DNA from 3 places in the Streptomyces sp. NBC_01190 genome. Region 2 is predicted to be linked to each of the others. Evidence: riboswitches for the same ligand, from Rfam matches in the RefSeq annotation. Region 2 holds a riboswitch; each other region holds the start of a gene.
The links. Region 2 has a riboswitch for cobalamin ahead of OG519_RS00855 (CbtB-domain containing protein). Riboswitches for the same ligand answer to the same signal wherever they lie in the genome.
Positions count from the first base shown of each region.

Region 1: linked by a shared signal. The riboswitch ahead of OG519_RS07000 (cobalamin biosynthesis protein) and the one ahead of OG519_RS00855 (CbtB-domain containing protein) in region 2 are both predicted to bind cobalamin.
Region 3: linked by a shared signal. The riboswitch ahead of OG519_RS23460 (ribonucleoside-diphosphate reductase subunit alpha) and the one ahead of OG519_RS00855 (CbtB-domain containing protein) in region 2 are both predicted to bind cobalamin.

Region 1 covers NZ_CP108580.1:1,642,966-1,648,478, reverse strand. Annotated here, with positions in the region: gene cobN (cobaltochelatase subunit CobN) at 1-629, opposite strand, end outside; gene OG519_RS07005 (cobyric acid synthase) at 626-2,131, opposite strand; gene OG519_RS07000 (cobalamin biosynthesis protein) at 2,128-3,072, opposite strand; cobalamin riboswitch at 3,202-3,331, opposite strand; gene OG519_RS06995 (hypothetical protein) at 3,460-3,657, opposite strand; gene OG519_RS06990 (inorganic phosphate transporter) at 3,679-5,010, opposite strand; gene OG519_RS06985 (NAD(P)/FAD-dependent oxidoreductase) at 5,264-5,513, opposite strand, start outside.
Region 2 covers NZ_CP108580.1:186,996-192,508, reverse strand. Annotated here, with positions in the region: gene OG519_RS00865 (glycoside hydrolase family 2 protein) at 1-1,720, shown strand, start outside; gene OG519_RS00860 (putative protein N(5)-glutamine methyltransferase) at 2,044-2,802, shown strand; cobalamin riboswitch at 2,882-3,014, shown strand; gene OG519_RS00855 (CbtB-domain containing protein) at 3,048-3,263, shown strand; gene OG519_RS00850 (CbtA family protein) at 3,295-4,155, shown strand; gene OG519_RS00845 (hypothetical protein) at 4,152-4,958, shown strand; gene cobF (precorrin-6A synthase (deacetylating)) at 4,955-5,513, shown strand, end outside.
Region 3 covers NZ_CP108580.1:5,557,153-5,562,665, forward strand. Annotated here, with positions in the region: gene OG519_RS23460 (ribonucleoside-diphosphate reductase subunit alpha) at 1-2,308, opposite strand, end outside; cobalamin riboswitch at 2,494-2,649, opposite strand; gene OG519_RS23465 (hypothetical protein) at 2,715-2,933, opposite strand; gene OG519_RS23470 (GlxA family transcriptional regulator) at 3,023-3,997, shown strand; gene mctP (monocarboxylate uptake permease MctP) at 4,070-5,513, opposite strand, start outside.

The DNA.
Region 1 (5,513 bases), 1.5 Mb from region 2:
ATCGCGTCGGCCCCGCCCAGCAGGCCGTAGAGCTCCGGGTCACCTCCACGAAGGGATCCGCAATACACAGGAAGGGCATTGGCGCCCCTGGCCTCGATCGCCTCGCACAAGGTGTCCACGAAGGCCGTGTTGCCGGCGAGTTCGTGGGCGCGGTAGAAGAGGACGGCGACGGTCGGGCGGCCCTCCTGGTGGGCGTACGCGCCGTGCCGGCCGAACTCCGGCATGGCGTGCGGCGGTTCGAAGCCCTCGCCGCTCATCAGGACGGTGTCGGACAGGAAGCGGGCCAGCTCGGCCAGGTTGGCCGGGCCGCCGGCCACCAGATAGCGCAACGCCTCCGCCACGACCCCGGCCGGCACGGACGACAGCGCCATCAGTTCGGCGTCCGGCACCGTCTCACCGCCGAGCAGCACCGTCGGCACCCCCGACGCGGCGAGCACGTCGAGCCCCCGCTCCCAGGTCCGCCGTCCGCCGAGCAGCCGGACGACGGCCAGATCGGCGCCGTCCAGCAGCGCCGGGAGATCCGTCTCCGGGTCCACCCGGGACGGGTTGCCGATGCGGTAGCCGGCCCCTGCCGCGCGGGCCGCCAGCAGATCGGTGTCGGCGGTGGACAGCAGCAGAACGGTGGTCATGGTGCCCCCGGTGCGATGAAGGGTAGGCCGGCGGGCGCGCCGTCCTCGATGAGCCGCAGCAGCGCGGCGGTGTCCATGTGCTCCTCGACCAGATCGCCGAGACGGTCCAACTGCGCCTCGCGCAACGCCTCGAAGACGGTGTCGGGGGCAGGCACGAAGCGGCGCCCCGCGACGGCGGCCACCTCCCGCAGGAACGCCCGGCGGAAGCCGTCGCTCTCCAGCGAGCCGTGCCAGTGGGTGCCCCAGACCGGCCCGACCCGGCAGCCGTCGAGGAACTCCTCGTAGCCGCCGTGCAGTTCGGCCACCCCGTGGTGGATCTCGTAGCCCGCCACCGGCTCGCCGTAGGCGGCGCCCACCGGCCGGGCCAGGGTCTTCTCGGCGGCGAACCGCACCCGGACCGGCAGCAGACCGAGGCCCGGCACCGTACCCGCCCTCGACTCCACGTCGTCCTCGATGAGTTCACCGAGGATCTGGAAGCCGCCGCACACGCCGAGCACCGGCCGCCCGGCCGCGGCCCGCTCCTTGACGGCGTCGGCCAGGCCCCGGGCGGTGAGCCACTCCAGCGCCCTGACCGTGCCGCGGGTGCCGGGCAGCACCACCAGATCGGCGTCCGCCAGCTCCTCCGGACGGTCCACGAACCGTACGAGGACGCCGGGTTCGGCGGCGAGCGCGTCCACGTCGGTGAAGTTGGACATCAACGGCACGGCCACCACGGCGACCCGCAGGATGTCCGCGCCGAGCGGCGCGGCCACCGCCGACTCGCGTACGGCGCCGCGCATCGACACCCGCAGGCCGTCCTCCTCGTCGATGCCCAGACCGTGGCTGTAGGGCAGCACGCCGAGGGTCGGCCGGCCGGTGAGGCCGCGCAGCATGTCGAGGCCGGGCTGGAGCAGGGCCGGATCGCCGCGGAACTTGTTGACCACATAGCCGCAGACCAGGTCCTGGTCCGCGGGCGAGAGCAGCGCGGTGGTGCCGAAGAAGGAGGCGAAGACCCCGCCGCGGTCGATGTCGCCGACCACCAGGGTGGGCAGCCGGCCGCGGCGGGCCAGCGCCATGTTCACGATGTCGGTACGGCGCAGGTTGATCTCGGCCGGGCTGCCGGCGCCTTCGCAGATCACCGTGTCGTAGCGCGCGCCCAACTCCTCCAGGCACCCCACCACCGTGTCGAGCAACTCGCCCTGCCTGCCGCCGTGGTAGCCGCGCGCGCTCAACTCGCCCACCGGCTTGCCCAGCACGATCACCTGACTGCTCCGGTCGCTGCCCGGCTTCAGCAGCACGGGGTTCATCAGCGCCGACGGCTCCACCCTCGCGGCTTGGGCCTGCATCGCCTGGGCCCGGCCGATCTCGGCTCCCTCCCGGGTCACAAAGGAGTTCAGCGACATGTTCTGCCCCTTGAACGGGGCGACCCGCACCCCTCTTCGCACCAGGAACCGGCAGATCCCGGCGGTGACCACGCTCTTGCCGGCGTCGCTGGTGGTCCCGGCGATCAGCAGACCCTTCATCGGGCGGCTCCTTCCGGCCCCAGGGCCGACAGTGCGGTCGACACCGCGAGCGCGAGCGCGCCCACGCGGCGGGAGAGCCGGACGGCCCTGGCGATGTCCGCGACCGTCGGGGCGGGAAAGGACGCGCCGAGGACCGGGCGGTGTTCGACCCGGCCTTCGTAGGAGAGCGTGCCGCCGAGTCGGCGGCGCAGGGCCCCGGCGAAGGCGGCCTCGACGGGGCCCGCGTTGGGGCTCGGATGGAACCGGGCGTCCCGGCGCCAGGTGCGGAGCGCCGATCCGGGATGCGGTCCCGCCAGCACCGCGAGCGTCGCGGTGAGCCGGGCGCCGGGATAGCCGAGGACGTCGTCGAGCCGGGCCGAGGCCCAGCCGAAGCGGCGGAAGCGGGGGGACTTGTGGCCGACCATGGCGTCCAGGGTGTTGGCCGCGCGGAAGCCGACGAGCCCGGGCACCCCGCCGACCGCGCCCCACACCAGAGCGCCCACCACGGCGTCGGAGGTGTTCTCGGCGACCGACTCCACCACCGCCCGCGCGATGCCGTCCGCGTCCAGCGCCAGCGGGTCCCGGCCGCACAGCCGGGGGAGCAGCTCGCGGGCGCCGGCCAGGTCGCCCGCCTCCAGCGCCGCCGCGACCCCCGCCGCCTCCCGGGCCAGCGAAGTGCCGCCGAGCACCGACCAGGTGGCCAGCGCGGTCAGGGCGACCGACAGCGCGGCGCAGGACCGTACGGCGTTTTTCGCCAGCACCGCGGCGCCGACCGCCCCGCCGGCGCACAGGGTCGTGTACACCGCGCCGCTGCCCCGGTCGTCCCGCCACATCCGGCGCTCCAACGCGCCGGCCGCCCGCCCGAATCCGGCGACGGGATGGCCGCGGCGCGGATCACCGGCGAGCAGGTCGCCGAGGAAGCCGAGCACGGCACCGTACGCGAACACGCGATCGGCACGCACTCGCTCAGCCCGCCGTCGCGCTCCGCGCGGACCAGCCGTCGAGGCCTTCAGGTATCGGTGCGCGCGTGCCGGGCATGCGTTAGGTCCTCACTCAGGGTCCGCGCCCTGGCTCGACGTGACCGGCGGTGAGAGTCTCCTGGCTCCCGGATCGACGCGCTCCCCGCCTTCCAGCCGGCGGACCGGCCGTGACGTACGGGTCGGGAGCGCGCTCCCCGGTGACAGTGGCGGGACCGCGCCGGATTCGCACCGGACTTCCTCTCCTGCCGCCGTATGGCTCCCGGCAGTTCACCACGCCCGCCAAACCGCGTCAACTCGCCCTTGACCTGCGCGGACGGAGCGTGGCGGGGTCCACCCGCCGGCGCGGTGCCCCGGACCAGCCAACCGGGGTCACGCGACGATGAGTTGGATGCCGTAGCCGATCGCGGCCGCGCAGGCGGCGAAGCAGAGGCAGGCGCCGGCCCGGGGCAGGGCGGCGGTCGGCCGGGACAGGCCGACCACGCCGAGGGTGAAGATCCCCACCAGGCCCACGGTCGAAACCAGGGTGACGACGAGGACGGTGCCGAGGGCGTGCCAGTCGATGGTCATGAGGAGTCCTTGGCGGGGGAGTCAGGCGGTGGTGGGCGCGGAGTTGGCGGGGCCGGGAGCCGGGGCGGAGAGCGGAGCCGGGGTGGTGGCCGTGGGGGGTTTGACGGCCGTGGTCGGTTTGCCGGGCGGCGCCACCGGAGCGGCGGTCCGGCCGGTCGCCGCCTGGCCGGGAAGCCCGGTTGCCGAGAGGCGCGTGGCCCGGGTGTTGGCGGGCGTCTTCACCAGCGTCACCGGCGTCACCGGCGCCGGCTCGGGGTCGTTGACGTTGGCGTGGGTGACCGGCTCGCGCCGGGCCGCCGCCCGGACCGCCACGCAGGCGGCGAGGGCGAGAGCGGCGACCAGGCCGACTCCCCAGGCACCCCGGTCGGCGAGCAGCGCCGCGCCCGCCGCGACGAGTCCGGCGGCCGGCAGCGTCAGGCCCCAGCCCGCGGCCATCCGGCCCGCGGTGCTCCACCGCACCACCCCGCCGCGCCGCCCGATCCCGGCGCCCATCACCGCGCCCGAGCAGACCTGGGTGGTGGACAGCGCGAAGCCGAGGTGGGAGGAGGCGAGGATGGTGACGGCGGCGCCGGTCTGGGCGCTGAATCCCTGCGGCGGCTCGATGTCGGTGAGGCCCCGGCCCATGGTGCGGATGATCCGCCAGCCGCCCAGATACGTACCGAGCGCGATCGCGCTGCCGGCCGAGACGATCACCCACAACGGCGGGTCGGAGTGCGGGGCGATCGCGCCGCCGGTGATCAGCGCGAGGGTGATCACGCCCATCGTCTTCTGCGCGTCGTTGGTGCCGTGGGCCAGGGAGACCAGCGCCGCCGAGGCGATCTGCCCGGCCCGGTAGCCCTTGGCGGTCGCCGCCGGGTCCGCCCGCCGGCTCAGCCGGTAGGTGAGGCGGGTGGCGAGCGTCGCGGCGAGCCCCGCAACGACCGGCGCGGCCACCGCCGGGATCAGGACCTTCATGACGACCGCGTCACCGTTGACCCCGTGCGTGCCGACCGAGACGAGGGTCGCGCCGATCAGGCCGCCGAAGAGCGCGTGCGACGAGCTGGACGGCAGCCCGGCCAGCCAGGTGAGCAGATTCCACAGGATGGCGCCGACCAGGCCGGCGAAGATCACCTCGGGGCGGACGCCGGCGGATTCGTCGATGATGCCGCCCGAGATGGTCTTGGCCACCTCGACCGACAGGAAGGCGCCGAGCAGGTTGAGGACGGCGGACATGCCCACCGCCGTCCTGGGCCCCATGGCGCCGGTGGAGATGGTGGTGGCCATCGCGTTCGCGGTGTCGTGGAAGCCGTTGGTGAAGTCGAACACGAGCGCGGTGGCGATCACGATTCCGATCAGGAGCGTGATGTGTTCCATGGACCCAGGATTCGTTCGGTCGGGAAGGGGCGAGCCGACCGTACGGAGATCTGATGAACGGAAGGTGAACTGGGGTCGTCTTCGCGGTGCTGATATGAACGGGTTGTAAACGTGGAGGTAAGGCGGCCGGAACGGCAGCGGAACGGAGCCGGAACGGGGGTTGCGGATGTTGCTGCCCGACGCCGTTGGCCGGGTCGGCCGGGTCAGCCGGGTGGGTGGGCCCGGTGGATCGGCCGGGTCGCCGGGCGCCGGGTCAGTGGCCGGTGAGGCGGTCGGTGAGCCGCGCCAGCGGGTGGGTGGCGGCGCTCTGGCCGGTCGACTCGCGCCGGTCGGCCGCCCGGTAGGCCGCGTACACCCCGTGCACCGCCGCCCAGCGGAAGGGCTCCGGCTCCCAGCGCCGTACCCGGTGGCCCACCCAGGGCAGCCCGGTCAGCTCGGTCGGGCCGCCCTGCCCGGAGTCGAGCCGGACCAGGTCCCGCAGGGTGCGGGCGGCCAGATTGGCG
Region 2 (5,513 bases):
CCGCGATCACCACCGCGTCGGTTTCCGCGATGTCGTCCTCGACACGTCCCCGGACGAGCAGGGCAGCGCCTTCACCCTCGTTGTCAACGGCACCCCCGTCTTCGCCCGCGGCGTCAACTGGATCCCCGACGACGTGCTGCCCACCCGCGTCGACGCCGCCCGCTACCGCCGCCGCCTCACCCAGGCCGCCGCGGCCGGCGTCGACCTGATCAGGGTCTGGGGTGGCGGCCTCTACGAGAGCGACGCCTTCTACGCCGTCTGCGACGAACTCGGGCTGCTGGTCTGGCAGGACTTCCCGTTCGCCTGCGCCGCCTACCCGGAGGAGCAGCCGCTGCGCGGCGAGATCGAGGCCGAGGCACGGGAGAACGTGGCCCGGCTCACCCCGCACCCCAGCCTCGTCCTCTGGAACGGCAACAACGAGAACCTCTGGGGCTTCCGCGACTGGGAGTGGGAGCAGGACCTGGCCGGTGACTCCTGGGGCGAGGGCTACTACCTCGGCCTGCTGCCCAGGGTGGTCGCCGAGACCGACCCGACGCGGCCCTACTGGGCCGGCAGCCCCTGGTCCGGGTCCTGGGACCACCACCCCAACGACCCCGGCCACGGCACCGCCCACTCCTGGGACGTCTGGAACCGCACCGACTACACCGACTACCTGGACAGCGTGCCCCGCTTCGTCGCCGAGTTCGGCTGGCAGGCACCACCGGCATACGCGACGGCCCGCCGCGCGCTGAGTGACGAGCCGCTCGCCCCCGACTCGCCAGGCATGCTCCACCACCAGAAGGCCGGGGACGGCAACGGCAAGCTCGCCCGTGGCCTGGCCCGCCACTTCCCGGTCCCGGCGGACTTCGACACCTGGCACTACCTCACCCAGGTCAACCAGGCCCGCGCCATCGCCACCGGCATCGAGCACTGGCGCTCGCACTGGCCGGCCTGCGCCGGCACCGTCGTCTGGCAGCTCAACGACTGCTGGCCGGTGACCTCCTGGGCCGCGATCGACGGCGACGGGCGGGAGAAGCCGCTCTACCACGAGCTGAAGCGGCTCTACGCCGACCGGCTCGTGACGGTGCGGCGGCACGCCGTTGATGGCGAAGGACCCGACAGAACGGATGGAATAGACGGAGGGGAGGGGTCGGGGGGATCGGACGGGCTCGCCGTGGCGCTGATCAACCAGACCGCGCGGGACTGGCCGGGCACAGCCGTCCTGCGCAGAGTCGCGGTGGACGGGGCGGTGCTCGCCGAGGCGCGGCTGCCGTTCACCGCGGCCGCCCGCGCCGTCGCCACCGTCCCCGTACCGCGGGAGCTGTGCCCGCCGCCCAGCAGCGACAAGGAACTGCTGACCGTCGAGGCGGACGGGCTGCGCGCGCTGTGGTTCGCGGCCCGCGACAAGGACTTCGCCTATCCGGCGCCGCGCTGGGACGTCGCGGTGGCCGCCGCCCACACCACCGCCTCCGCCACCGCGGCCGCCGACGACGGGGACACCGATGGCGCCGCGGTCACCGTCACCGTCACCGCCCGCACCCTGCTGCGGGACCTGCTGCTCCAAGCCGACCGGCTCGCTCCGACCGCCACCGCGGACCGGGGCCTGACCACGCTGCTGCCGGGGGAGAGCGTGACGATCACGGTACGCGGCTGGGAGCGGCCGACCGCGGCGGCCGCGGTGGCGGCCCTCTTCTGCGTCAACTCGGCGGTCCGGCCGGCCCAACCTGATCCCGGCCGCTGACCGGGGTGGGGTAGGTTGGTGGCTCGCGCCGAACCGGGCGCGGAGACGAGCTGAGGAGGTGGGACCGATTACCGCCAGTTCAGGACGGGTGTTCCCGCCGTACGGCCGCGCGGCCTGACGATCAGCCGCCACGCGGTACCGGGAGACGCCCGCAGGCTTCCCGAAAGGCTCCGATGCAGGACCTCCCCGTGACAGCGACCGCCTCTACGGCCAACGCTCCGGCGCCCGCGGCGTCGGCCCCCGTGCCCCCGCCGCCCCTGTCGCCCGCGCCAGTTGCGCCGCCCACGTCCCTTGTACCACTTGCACCTCCTACTTTGGCTTCCGTGGTCGGCCGGCTGCGGGCGGCCGGCTGCGTCTTCGCCGAGGACGAGGCGCGGCTGCTGCTCGCCGAGGCCGCCGATCCCGACCGGCTGCGGGACATGGTGGAACGGCGGGCCGGCGGCCTGCCGCTCGAACACGTCCTCGGCTGGGCCGAGTTCGGCTCGCTGCGGATCGCGGTCGACCCCGGGGTCTTCGTCCCCCGCCGCCGCAGCGAGTTCCTGCTCGGCGTGGCCGTCGCCCTCGCCGAGCCCGGCGCGCTGGTGGTCGACCTGTGCTGCGGCTCCGGCGCGCTCGGTGTCGCGCTGGCCGCGGCCGTGGACGGCGTGGAGTTGCACGCCGCCGACCTCGACCCGGCCGCGGTGGTCTGCGCCCGCCGCAATGTGCTGCCGATCGGCGGCCAGGTCCACCACGGTGACCTCTTCACCCCCCTGCCCGACCGGCTGCGCGGCCGGGTGGCCGTACTCGCCGCCAACGTCCCCTACGTGCCGAGCGATTCGGTCGCCCTGCTGCCGCCGGAGGCACGCGACCACGAGGCGCGCATGGCCCTCGACGGGGGTCCCGACGGCCTTGACGTGCTGCGCCGGGTCGCCGCCGAGGCCCGCGACTGGCTCACCCCCGGCGGCGCCCTGGTCTTCGAGACCGGCGAAGCCCAGGCCGCGCGAGCCGTCGAGATCGTCCGCGCGGGCGGTCTCGAACCGCGGCTCGCCACCGACGAGGAGCTGTACGCGACCGTGGTGGTCGGCACCCGGCCGCTCAACTGACCCCGCGGACCCGGCTCCACCCCTGCGACCAGGGACATCTTCCCTTGTCGCCAAGGCGATCCGATTGACGCGCAGTGGAAGGGGCGCCTACCCTCTGGGTGTAGTGATGATGTGGGGAAGCTGGTGGGAATCCAGCACGGTCGCGCCACTGTGAGCCCGCCGCCGACAGACGGCAGGGGAGTCAGACACCCACCCATCACGACGCCCATGAACAGGGACGCACGATCCCCCAAGGAGGGCCCACCGTGAGCAGCGTTTCCTCTCCCCGTCCGGCCGCGACACCGGTTGTCCTGCCGGTCTCCAAAGCCGTGGTCTGGCTCGTCGGCACCGCGCTCGTAGCGCTCGCCGCCTACTACTTCATCGGCGTGGACCAAGGCGCCGTCTCCGTGTTCGGCAACGACACGCACATCCACGAGTTCGTGCACGACGCCCGCCACTTCCTCGGCTTCCCCTGCCACTGACGCGCGGCGCCAACCGGACACGGAAAGAACAATGGAAAAGAAGCTGATACTGCGCGGTCTGTTGGCCGGCGCAGTCGGTGGCCTGCTCACCTTCCTCTTCGCCCGGATCTTCGCGGAGCCCTGGATCAGCAAGGCCATCGACTACGAGAGCGGTCGTGACGCGGCGCAGGCCGCGCTCGACAAGGCGGCCGGGGTGCCCGCGGAGGCGGCGGGCCCCGACATCTTCAGCCGCACCATCCAGGCCGACGTCGGTGTCGGCGTCGGCCTCATCGTCTTCGGGATGGCGATGGGCGCGCTCTTCGCCGTCGCCTACGCCGTCTGCCTCGGCCGGGTCGGCGGAGTCCGCCCGCGCGGGCTGTCGCTGCTCCTCGCGGGCGGCGGCTTCCTCGGCATCTATCTGGTGCCCTTCCTGAAGTACCCGGCCAACCCGCCGGCGATCGGGCACGAGGAGACCATCAAGGCCCGCAGCGGCCTGTACCTGATCATGGTGGTGTGCTCGGTGGCCTTCCTCGTCGGGGCCGCCTGGCTCGGCAAACGCCTCCAGCCGCGGTTCGGCAGCTGGAACGCCGTGCTGCTGGCGGGCGCCGCCTTCGTCGTCGCGACCGGCGTCGTGATGCTGCTGCTGCCGTCGCTCGGCCATCTCGCCTACAACAAGGAGAACTTCGGCAACCACAGCACCGAGACACCCCTGCCGCTGAAGGACCCCAAGGGCGACATCGTCTATCCGGGCTTCCCCGCCGACGTGCTCTTCTCCTTCCGCTTTTACTCGGTCCTCGCCCAACTGCTGCTCTGGTCGGTGATCGGACTGGTCTACGCGCCCCTCGCCGACCGGCTGCTGAACCCGCGCCCGGACACCTCCGCCACGCGGAAGCCGGCGCCGGTCCCCGCGTGAGCGCCGCCGGGCCGCAGCCCATCGCAGGTCCGCCGAGCGCGGTGATCGAGCAGATCGCCGCGCTCGGCGCCTTCTTCGCCTGGGAAGCCCGGCCGGCTCCGGGAACGGAACCGGCCCCCTCACCGTCCGACGCGCGGGACCTGGACTGGCAGCCCCTGTCCGCACCGCTGTTGGCCGCGCGGGTCGAGGCCGTACGGGAGTGGCTCGCCGCGGCGGGAGGGCAGCCGGCCGAGGCGGTCGAGACCCGCGTCGCCGCCTCGGTCGCGCACCTGGGACTGGCCGCCCGGCTGGTCTCGCCCGCGCTGGCCGCCGCGGTGCTCGCCCACCGCCCGCTTGTCTTCCCGCTGAGCGAGGTCCGCTGGCGGCCGGTGCTCGGCGGGCCCGTACCGCTGGCGCTGCCGGTGGGCGCGCTCGGTCCCGCGTGCCGGTCGGCCGAGGATCTCGCCGAACTGCTCGCGGCCCGGCTGATGGCCGGAGCGCTGGCGGAACTGGCCGCCGCGTTCGGCCCGTTCGGGGTCTCCCGGCACATCCTGCGCGGCAACACCGCCTCGGCGGTGGGCGGCGCGGCGGTGACACTCGCCGCGCGGCGGCCGGAACGGGCGACCAGCACCCGGGCGTTCGCCGGGCTGCTGCTGGGCCGCGCGCCGCTCGCCGGCGCGAGCAGCACCGAGGGCGGCGCGTTGCGCCGCCGTAGCTGCTGTCTGATCTACCGCGCCGCCCCCGGCCGCGACGGCCCGCTCTGCGGCGACTGCGCCCTCGCCCCGCGGTCCCCGGCGCGCGGTGTGCCAGACTCCGCCTCGTGAAGCGGATCTACGTCATAGGTATCGGCGCCGGCGACCCCGAGCAGCTCACCCTTCAGGCGGTGGGCGCCCTGGGCCGTACCGATGTGTTCTTCCTGCTCGACAAGGGGGAGGAGAAGGCCGATCTGGTGGGCCTGCGGGAGCTGATCCTCGACCGGCACGCCCGCCGGGACCACCGGGTGGTCGTCGCCCGCGACCCGGAACGCGACCGCACCGCCCCTTCGGCGTCGTACGCGCCCGCGGTGGACGACTGGCGGCGGCGCCGGGCCGATGTCTACCAGCGGCTGATCGCCGACGAACTGCCCGACGGTGCCCACGGCGCCTTCCTGGTCTGGGGTGACCCGGCCCTCTACGACAGCACGCTGGGCATCCTGGACGAGGTGCGCGCACGCGGCGGCCAGGACTTCGACTGGACCGTCGTACCCGGCATCAGCAGCGTCTCCACGCTCGCCGCCAAGCACCGCGTCGGCCTCAACCAGGTCGGGCGGCCGGTGCGGATCACCACCGGCCGCCGGCTCGCCGACGAGGGCCTGCCCGAGGGCGCCGACGACGTGGTGG
Region 3 (5,513 bases), 5.4 Mb from region 2:
CGTACATCGAGCTGAGCTTGCCGATGGTCGGCGTCTCCAGGAACAGGTTCAGCGACTGGCTCTGGTCGAGGAACGGCGTACGCGCCGCCGCCATGTCGATCAGGCCGCGCTGCGGGATCTCCCACGCCGTCCGGTACAGCGCCCTGACCTCGGCCGGGATCCAGCTGAAGCCCTGCACACTGCCGTTCGCGTCGCGCAGCGCCTCCCGGGACTGGCCGTCCCACACCCCGAGCCGCTTGAGGTCGGCCACCAGGTAGGAGTTGACCTGGAGGAACTCCCCGGAGAGCGTCTCGCGCTTGAAGAGGTTGGAGACCTGGGGCTCGATGCACTCGTAGGCGCCCGCGATGGAGGCGATGGTGGCGGTCGGGGCGATGGCCAGCAGCAGCGCGTTGCGCATGCCGACCGCCGCGATCCGCTCGCGCAGCGCGGCCCATCGCTCGGGCCAGTGGAACGCCACGCCGAAGTGGTCGGGGTGCAGCACCCCGGCGGCGGTACGGGTCTTGTCCCACGCGGGGAGCGGCCCATCGCGCTCGGCCAGCTCGCAGGACGCCTCATAGGCGGCGAGCATGACCCGCTCGGCGATCCTGGTGGACAGCGCCTTCGCCTCGGCGGAGTCGAACGGCAGCCGCAGCTTGAAGAAGACGTCCTGGAGGCCCATCACGCCCAGGCCCACCGGGCGCCACTTGGCGTTGGAGCGGCCGGCCTGCTCGGTCGGGTAGTAGTTGATGTCGACCACCCGGTCGAGGAAGGTCACGGCGGTGCGGACGGTCTCGTCCAGCCGCTCCCAGTCGATGCGTTCGGCCAGGTCGGCCAGGTCCGCGAAGCCGCCGAACCCGGCGTGGCCGAAGGCGCCGAACTCGGTGTCCGGCGTGCCCGCCGCGTCCCGCGGCAGCACGAAGGCGCCCAGGTTCACCGAACCGAGGTTGCACACCGCGGTCTCGCTGTCGTCGGTGACTTCGAGGATCTCCGTGCAGAGGTTGGAGGAGTGCACGGTGTGGCCGGGCAGCGCGGTCTGGTTGGCGGTGCGGTTGGCGGCGTCCTTGAAGGTCATCCAGCCCTGGCCGGTCTGCGCCAGGGTGCGCATCATCCGTCCGTAGAGCTCCCGTGCCGGGATCGTGCGCTGGGCGAGCCCGGCCGCCTCGGCCCGGTGGTAGGCCGCGTCGAAGTCGGCGCCCCACAGGTCCACCAGCTCCGGCACGTCGGCGGGCGAGAAGAGCGACCAGTCGGCGTCCGCCTCGACCCGCCGCATGAACTCGTCCGGCACCCAGTGGGCGAGGTTGAGGTTGTGGGTGCGGCGGGCGTCCTCACCGGTGTTGTCCCGCAGTTCGAGGAACTCCTCGATGTCGGAGTGCCAGGTCTCCAGATAGACCGCCGCGGCGCCTTTGCGCCGGCCGCCCTGGTTGACCGCCGCCACCGAGGCGTCGAGGGTCTTCAGGAACGGCACGATGCCGTTGGAGTGCCCGTTGGTGCCGCGGATCAGCGAACCGCGGGCCCGCACCCGGGAGTAGGGCAGGCCGATGCCGCCCGCGTGCTTGGAGAGCCGGGCCACCTGGTGGTAGCGGTCGTAGATCGAGTCCAGCTCGTCCAGCGGGGAGTCCAGCAGGTAGCAGGAGGACATCTGCGGGTGCCGGGTGCCGGAGTTGAAGAGGGTGGGGGAGCTGGGCAGGTACTCCAGCGCGCTCATCAGGCGGTAGAGCGCGGTCACTTCGGCCACCGCGTCCGTGGCGTCGTCCGAGGCGAGCCCGGCCGCCACCCGCAGCATGAAGTGCTGCGGGGTCTCGACGACCTGCCGGGTGATCGGGTGCCGCAGCAGATAGCGGCTGTGCAGGGTGCGCAGCCCGAAGTAGCCGAAGCGGTCGTCGGCGCCGTCGGCCGCCGCCCGGTCGACCAGCGCGTCCAGTTCGGCGGCGTGGCGGGCGGCGAAGCCGGCGGTGCGGTCGGCGATCAGGCCCTCGCGGTGGCCGACCGCGATCGAGGCGGAGAAGGACACCGCGCCCTGGCCGGCGGCCTCCGCCGCGATGGTCCGGGTGAGCAGCCGGGCGGCGAGCCGTGAGTAGGCCGGGTCCTCGGAGATGAGACCGGCGGCGGCCTCGGTGGCCAGCGTCCACAACTCGGCGGCGTCCGAGGCGGCGTTGCGGCCGCGCAGCGCCGCCGCGGCCACCCGGCCGGGGTCGGTGTCGGGGAGGTCCGCGGTGAGCGCCACCAGATGGCGCAGCAGTTCGCCGCCGGGCTTGTCGTCCGGTTCCGGCCGCGGTGGCGGGGTGCGGTCGACGTCGGCTGCTGCGGGCTCTACAGGCGCGATGGTCACGGTGGTGCTCTCCTCGAACGCGGCGGCGGCCATACGGGGAGGGCAGGTGGCAGGGCGACCGGCCGCGCGCCTGCGGGAGGCAGGCGGGCATGCCGTACCGCGTCCGCCGGCCCACACCGCGAGGCCCGGACACTCCTCCCGGACCTGGGCGGTCCGGGCGGTGTACCCCTGCCGCGTGCGTCGGCACGCGGCAGGTGGTTGCCGGCAGGCGATCGGGCTGTGCGGGGGCGCGGGGCGCGGCCGCTCACCGTTGCGGGGCAGCGCCGGATTCACACCGGCTTCCCCTGCGGGCAGCGGTGCTGAGCATACATGTTGTGGCCGCCGAACTTGCTGGACCTACATGTTGTGTCGTGTCGTCCTTTTGTGGACCGGCTCAGCCGGTGCCGACAGGTGGGCCGGCGGGCCCTCAGAAGCCGGGAAACCCGGCCTCGGCGGGGGTTTGGCGGGCCTGCGCGGTCCGCGCGGACGGCGGCGCGAGGCGCCCGGCCGGCTCCCAGGCCGGCTCGGCCGCCGCCTCGCGGAGCTGGCGGGTGATCTTCGCCTCATGGCGCAGGCCGAGGACGGGGACGAAGGTGAGGACGAGGAGGAGGAAGGCGAGGGCCGCGATGTCGAGGAGGATGGTCATGAGTCAAGTGTCGCCACGCTGATGACGCCGGACCAGTGGCAGGACTGTCGTACTACCTTAATATCCTGCCAACTGGCATCCTCGACAGCATGCTGAAGAACGTCGCCGTCCTGCTGCTCGAAGGTGTCCACCCGTTCGAACTCGGCCTGCTCTGCGAGGTGTTCGGCCTGGACCGGAGCGAGCAGGGGCTGCCGGTCTACGACTTCGCCGCGGTCTCGGCCGAAGGACCGCTGCTGACGACGCACGCCGGCTTCGGGGTGGCCGCGGCCGAGGACCTCGACCGGCTGGCGGAGGCCGATCTGGTCGCGGTGCCGGCCGCCGACACCCGCGTCGACCGCCCGTTCCCGCCCGAGGCGCTGAAGGCCCTGAGCCGGGCGGCGGAGCGCGGGGCGTGGGTGCTGAGCGTCTGCTCCGGCGTGTTCGTGCTGGGGGCGGCCGGGCTGCTGGACGGGCGGCGCTGCGCGGCCCACTGGCGGCACACCGAACTCCTCTCCGCGCGCCACCCGCTGGCCCTGGTGGAGCCCGACGTGCTCTACGTCGAGGACCGCGGGGTGATCACGTCCGCGGGATCGGCCGCCGGGATCGACGCGTGCCTGCACCTGGTGCGCCGGGAGCAGGGCACGGAGGTGGCCAACGGGATCGCCCGCCGGATGGTGGTGCCGCCGCACCGCGAGGGCGGCCAGGCGCAGTACGTGGACCGGCCGCTGCCGCGGGGCACCAGCGACACGGTGATCGGGGTGCTCTCCTGGATGGAGCGGCACCTCGACCGCGAGCTGACCGTCGAGGAGTTGGCCGCCCGCGCCCATATGTCGCCGCGGACCTTCGCCCGCCGCTTCCAGCAGGAGACCGGGACCACGCCCTACCGCTGGCTGCTGGGGCAGCGGGTGCTGCTGGCGAGGGAGTTGCTGGAGGGCACCGACAGCACGGTGGACACGATCGCGGTCCGGGCCGGCTTCGGCAACGCGGCCACCATGCGGCACCACTTCGCCCGCTGGACCGGCACCACCCCGCAGGCGTACCGGCGGACCTTCCGCGACCCGCGGCGGGCGCTGAGCGCGGGCTGACCGGCTCCGGGTCGCGGAAGGTCCCGTTGTGTTCCGGGTCGCGGAAGGTTCCCTACTGCCCCTGCTGCCCCTCTAAACGCCCGCTGGTTCGCGCTGCCCCGGCGCCGCGCCCGGCTCACCCGGTTCGCCGGGCCCGGCCGGCTTCACGACCGGCGCCTCGTCCGGCTCCGTCAGGTAGTCCGCCCGAGTGGTCTCGTCGACGCCCTCCGGCGCCTTGAGCGCCCGCAGCACCAGGGTGAGCACCACCGCGATCGCGAGATTGAGCACGAAGGCGCTGAGTCCGATGTAGCCCAGCTCGCCGATGCCCGGGATGTTCGCCGAACTGCCGCCGAAGTGCGCCTGGGTGGCGCTGGACTGCTGGTACGCCTTCCAGGTGCCGTACGCCATGCCCGCCGCCCAGCCGGCCAGCAGCCCCCAGCGGTGGAACCAGCGGGTGAACAGGCCGCCGACCACGGCCGGCACCGTCTGGAGGATCCAGATGCCACCCAGCAACTGGAAGTTGATGGCGACCGTCCGGTCCATGGTGAGGACGAACACCAGGGCGCCGATCTTCACCACCAGCGACACCAGCTTGGACACCTGGGTCTCCTGCGCCGGAGTGGCGTCCGGCTTGAAGAGGTCCTTGTAGATGTTGCGGGTGAAGAGGTTCGCCGCCGCGATGGACATGATCGCGGCCGGCACCAGCGCGCCGATCGCGATCGCGGCGAAGGCCACCCCGGTGAACCAGGAGGGGAACATGTTCTCGAAGAGCTGGGGGATGGCCAGTTGGGCGTTGTAGCCCTTGACGCCCTTGCCGACGCCGTCCGCGAGCGCCATGAAGCCGAGCATCGCCAGCAGGCCCAGCATCAGCGAGTACAGCGGCAGGATCGTGGTGTTGCGGCGGATGGTGTTGCGGCTGCGGCCGGAGAGCACCGCGGTGACCGAGTGCGGATAGAGGAAGAGGGCCATCGCCGAGCCCAACGCCAGCGTGGCGTAGGCCCATTGCGCCTGGGGGGCGGCCACCAGCGAACCGCGCGGCTTGCCGGTCACCGGGTTCGGCACCTTGTACGCGGCGTCGGCCTTGTCGAAGACGGCGTGGAAGCCGCCCAGCTTGTACGGGATGTAGATGATCGCCACCGCGATGACGATGTAGATCAGCGCGTCCTTGACGAAGGCGATCAGCGCCGGCGCCCGCAGCCCCGAGGAGTAGGTGTAGGCGGCCAGCACCCCGAAGGCGATCAGCAGCGGCAGGTCCTTGACGAACCAGTTGGCCGAGTCGCCGCCGCCCACCCCCAGCACGTCGAGGACCGCCTGCATGCCGACCAGTTGCAGCGCGATGTACGGCATGGTCGCGACGATCCCGGTGACCGCCATCGCCACCGACAGGCTCTTGGAGCCGAACCGGCCGCGGATGAAGTCCGAGGAGGTCACGTAGCCGTGCTTGTGGGAGACCGACCAGAGCCGCGGCAGGAAGAGGAAGACCAGCGGGTAGGTGATGATCGTGTACGGCACCGCGAAGAAGCCGGACGCGCCGGCC